One region of the Paenibacillus sp. FSL H7-0940 genome, then DNA from elsewhere that is predicted to be linked to it. Evidence: riboswitches for the same ligand, from Rfam matches in the RefSeq annotation. Region 1 holds a riboswitch; the other holds the start of a gene.

Region 1 (2,205 bases):
AGCCGAGAGGGTGTGCTACAAGCCATGACATTGATGAATGATAAAGTTCATGCCTACAAGGATCAGATTGGAGCATTAAGCGATGTGCTGCCAGGTGTGGTGAAGTCGTATCATGAGTTTACCGGAGAATGTTTCCAACCTGGTGTGATTGATGCGAAGACAAAACAGCTAATTGCGCTTGGCATTGGATTATTCGCCAACAATGAGGTATGTACCTTCTACCATGTAGAAGAAGCCCGTGCTAAGGGCGCAACAGATCAGGAGATTATGGAGACCGTAGCCGTGGCTGGAGCTGTTGGTGGAGGACATGCCCTGTCTCAGGGTGCGATGCGAGTGCAGAAGGCGCTGCATTAGTAAGCAATGCAACATACATTTTTAAGTGCAAAAAAGGCATCCGGTTAATAACCGATGCCTTTTTGTATGTGAATCACATTTTACCTAACATTTTATCATACATAAACTGTCCAGTTACCCGACGTGCTGTTACATAACGATCATTGAAGTATGGATTCGATAACTTCGTGATGCTTACACCTTTACTGCTGGAGGCATGAGCGAATTGTCCGCCGCCGATATATACACCTGTATGTGAAATGCCTTTGCCTGTTGTATTAAAGAACACCAGATCACCTGTCCGAACATTGCTCTTGGATACGGGAGTACCTGCTTTGGCTTGCTGCTGCGAAGTACGTGGTAATTCAATGCTGTATTTGTTGAAAAGATATCTCATAAAACCAGAACAGTCGAAGCCGGCTACAGTTGTGCCACCCCATTTGTAAGGAATACCTGTCATGTTGTTCACTACGGAGTTGATACTGCTTGCCTCTGTGCTTGTTGCCCCGGATGTAAATAATACAGCTGCTCCAAAAATGGAGATAATCAGTTTTTTCAAAATCAATGTTCTCCCTTCGATGCCTACGGAGTTAGCTAAGGGTTCGGTAGAAGGTTCCCTATATTTCCTATGTATAAGAATAATTCACCCAAATTGGTTCCCCCGTTTTCAAACATGAAACTCGGCAATGAATAATTAAGTTTTTGTAACTATTTGAAACTATATTGCATAAATGCGTAATTGTCAAACCCATTTAAAACCCTTCGTAATACCTCAATGTTAGCGGAATTAAGGTTTTTATATGAAAGAAGGGATCGAGTTTGGGTATCATTCATGACAAAAACGTCATTATTGATTCGTGTAAGACGAATTTGGATAAATAGATAGGTTTGTCATGAGTTAAAAGAACTATTCCGTTATGTAGAATTAGAGAGATTATATTCATTAAGTTGCATATATTGACAAAAATCGATTTTTTGCATATTATCTGATTATCCAATCCACATATTGGATGAAAATTGATTTTATTATGCAATAAATACAAATAAAGGAGGTTCGGGGCGTATATCATACGTAAAGTAGAAGTGGAAGATTTATAAAAACGAACATAGGAGAGTGTTACATTTGAAAGCGAAGAAAATAATTACTTTTGTCCTGGCATGTACGATGGTGTTCTCAGTAGTTGGAATGGCAGTTCTCCCTGTAGGGACGGTATCTGCTGCAGATGCGTCGGGTACTACAGCGAGTATTTCTGATATTTTGAAGAACCAGCTGCCGGATGGAGGTTGGAGAAAAGATTATAAACAGACAAGTGGAGAGTGGGCAAAGTCCACGATAGACAACAAGGCTACATACTCAGAAATTAGAAGATTGGCGAAGGAATTTAAAAAGACGAATGATCCGCGTTACTCCACAGCTGCAATCAAAGGAATTAACTTTTTGATCAACATGCAGTATTCAAACGGCGGGTGGCCACAAGTTTACCAAAGCTCCGGATACCACAAGCACATCACTTACAATGATGATGCCATGATTAATGTAATGATTATGCTGGATGAAGTAGCAGCACGCAAAGGTGATTTCTCATTTATCGACAGCACACTTGCTAACCGCAGTAAAAATTCAGTTGCCAAAGGTGTGGAGGCGATTCTGAATACACAGGTCGTTTCAGGTGGTAAGCTGACAGCATGGGGACAACAACATGATTCCAACTCTCTTAAACCAGCGAGCGCAAGAATCTACGAAGTGCCATCTCTGACAGCTGGAGAGAGTGTAACGATTGTTAAATTTCTAAAAACCAGACCTGCTAACGCTAAAATTACCGCATCCATTAAAGGAGCGGAGGCTTGGTTTAACAAAGTGAAAATTACGGG
Region 2 (2,205 bases), 710 kb from region 1:
ACGGCTTCCTCCGGTTCACAACCGGCCTGCTTCAAGGCCACAGCGTATAACTCAGGGTCTGGCTTGGACACTCCTTCTTCAGCCGAACATGCCAGAACATCAACATACTTCCGCAAGCCATAGCTTTCCAGTCTCTCTTCCGTTCCAGGACTCTGATTGGCAATAATGCCAATGCGATAATGCCGTGACAACTGCTGAAGAACGGAATCCGCTGAAGGAAAAGGACGTTCAAGATCTTTTTGAAACTTCAGCTTGTCCTGAATCTGTTTCTGATGCCCCTCGTCTTCAACGAATGTGCGAATCGCCACTCTCATAGGCCATTGCTCATATTTTCGGTAACAACTCGCGAACAGTTCGCGTACCGCCTCAATTGTCACCGGATACCCCAAAGCACAAGCTTCACGGACAAACTGTCCGATAATATCATCAACCGGCTCCCATTCATCCACCAGCGTATCTCCAACATCAAAAAACAACCATTTCAATCCACCTACATCCGGCACGCCAATTCCTCCTTGTAAGCATAAAAAAGAAGACTCACCATCCTGCATGAGTCTCCTCAAACTTCCGTTTATCGATACATTCAATTATAACAGGCACCTTACACCTGAGCAATCACAAGCTATGGCATTAACCATTGAGGAGAAAGCCAACTTCCCCATTGAGCGAATATACAATCCGGTCTGCGCCCATGCCCCGATAGATGCCCTTAGGATGACTCTGCTCCGTAATGACGCACAGGGATTTCGATGTCCATGAACGGCAGATCTGTAAATAACGACAGGTCAGATTCAGGCTGTTCTCGAAAATAAACACGTTGCCTACGCTGCCCTGCGGCAAAAACCATTTTTGAGCTGCAGCCGTATTCATGCGAATGACATGTTCTACTCCGATTCTACGGAGTCTTCGCTCTTCCCCTGCACTGTTGGTTAGAACGGCAAACGGCATTTTTTTGTACATCAGCAATTTGATAAATTTACGTCCTGCTTCATTTGGAGCAGTCACTAAGATCATCTCAGTATCCATCATTCGTTCCTCCCTTGGCGTGAAAAGACAACAAAAAAGAAGCGTGGGGGACCAAGGCCTCCCGAACGCTTCTTAAATAACCCATGGCGAAAACACCATGAACCAGCGTACGGCTTGTTGCCTCTCCCTTTAACGCTTACGAGGTTAGCTGACGGATTCGGGCGCGAGAGTCGCCCTATTTCCGGCTGTCACCGGAAAATTCACCCCATGAATGCCCACTGTCCTGGACAGCGCATTCCGTTGGTTCCCCCGTTTCCCATTCATTAATGAATGGAAACTCAGCGATTAAAACATCGTTCGTATATCTTAAGGTAAGATCGAGCGATATTATCGTTTGTTTCGTTTTTCAAGTACAATTTAGTTTAAATTGAAATTACGTTATGAATCATACACCCGTGCCATGTCGGTGTAAAGTCCGCCCAGATCACCAAATCGGCAGATTTTTGCCAATTCCTATCCATAATAACGCTTACAACAAAGTTATACTCTATCTATCTCTTCAAGGCTATCTAATTCTCACTCTGGCGTAAATCACTTCGCAATTCATTCACGTATTCTGCACAACTTGCCTGTTTTGATTCTTTTAACACCATATTAGTTTTGCAATATTTAATTGCAACCAATATAATAGAAGATATAAGAGTAAATAAATGGAGGCGATTTAGATGACAGTCTACGATTACAAAGTGAATACCCTTCGCGGTCAAGAAGTTGAAATGTCCGACTACCGTGACAAAGTGCTCCTGATTGTGAATACGGCAAGCTCATGCGGCCTTACCCCTCAATTCAAAGGTCTGCAAGAATTGCAAGACAAGTTTCAAGATGCTCCATTTGAAGTGCTTGGTTTCCCAAGCAACCAGTTTGCACAGGAAAAAGGATCTTCCGACGATATTGCCGAGTTCTGTCAGATGAATTATGGCGTGAGCTTCCCCATGTTTGAGAAAATTGATGTGAACGGTTCAAGCGCTCACCCTCTTTTCCAACACCTTAGCACAGAAGCTCCTGGCCTGCTCGGCTCCAAAGCAATCAAATGGAATTTCACCAAATTCCTCGTGGATCAGAACGGACAGGTCATTAAACGTTATGCTCCCAAAACAACACCGGACAAGATTGAAGAAGATATCAAGAATTTGCTGCAAAAATAATACACAGGCCACCCGTAGCCGGAAGGTAGAGCAA

What was found. Region 1 has a riboswitch for cyclic di-AMP ahead of MHB71_RS14600 (C40 family peptidase). Riboswitches for the same ligand answer to the same signal wherever they lie in the genome.
Region 2: it holds a riboswitch for cyclic di-AMP, as region 1 does, so the genes downstream of both, MHB71_RS18105 (hypothetical protein) here and MHB71_RS14600 (C40 family peptidase) in region 1, are expected to answer to the same signal.

What each region holds. Positions count from the first base shown of each region.
Region 1 covers NZ_CP150280.1:3,353,989-3,356,193, reverse strand. Annotated here, with positions in the region: gene MHB71_RS14605 (carboxymuconolactone decarboxylase family protein) at 25-354, shown strand; gene MHB71_RS14600 (C40 family peptidase) at 428-892, opposite strand; cyclic di-AMP (ydaO/yuaA leader) riboswitch at 898-1,029, opposite strand; gene pelA (pectate lyase) at 1,448-2,205, shown strand, end outside.
Region 2 covers NZ_CP150280.1:4,067,052-4,069,256, forward strand. Annotated here, with positions in the region: gene MHB71_RS18100 (HAD family hydrolase) at 1-503, opposite strand, end outside; gene MHB71_RS18105 (hypothetical protein) at 631-1,029, opposite strand; cyclic di-AMP (ydaO/yuaA leader) riboswitch at 1,145-1,320, opposite strand; gene MHB71_RS18110 (glutathione peroxidase) at 1,692-2,171, shown strand.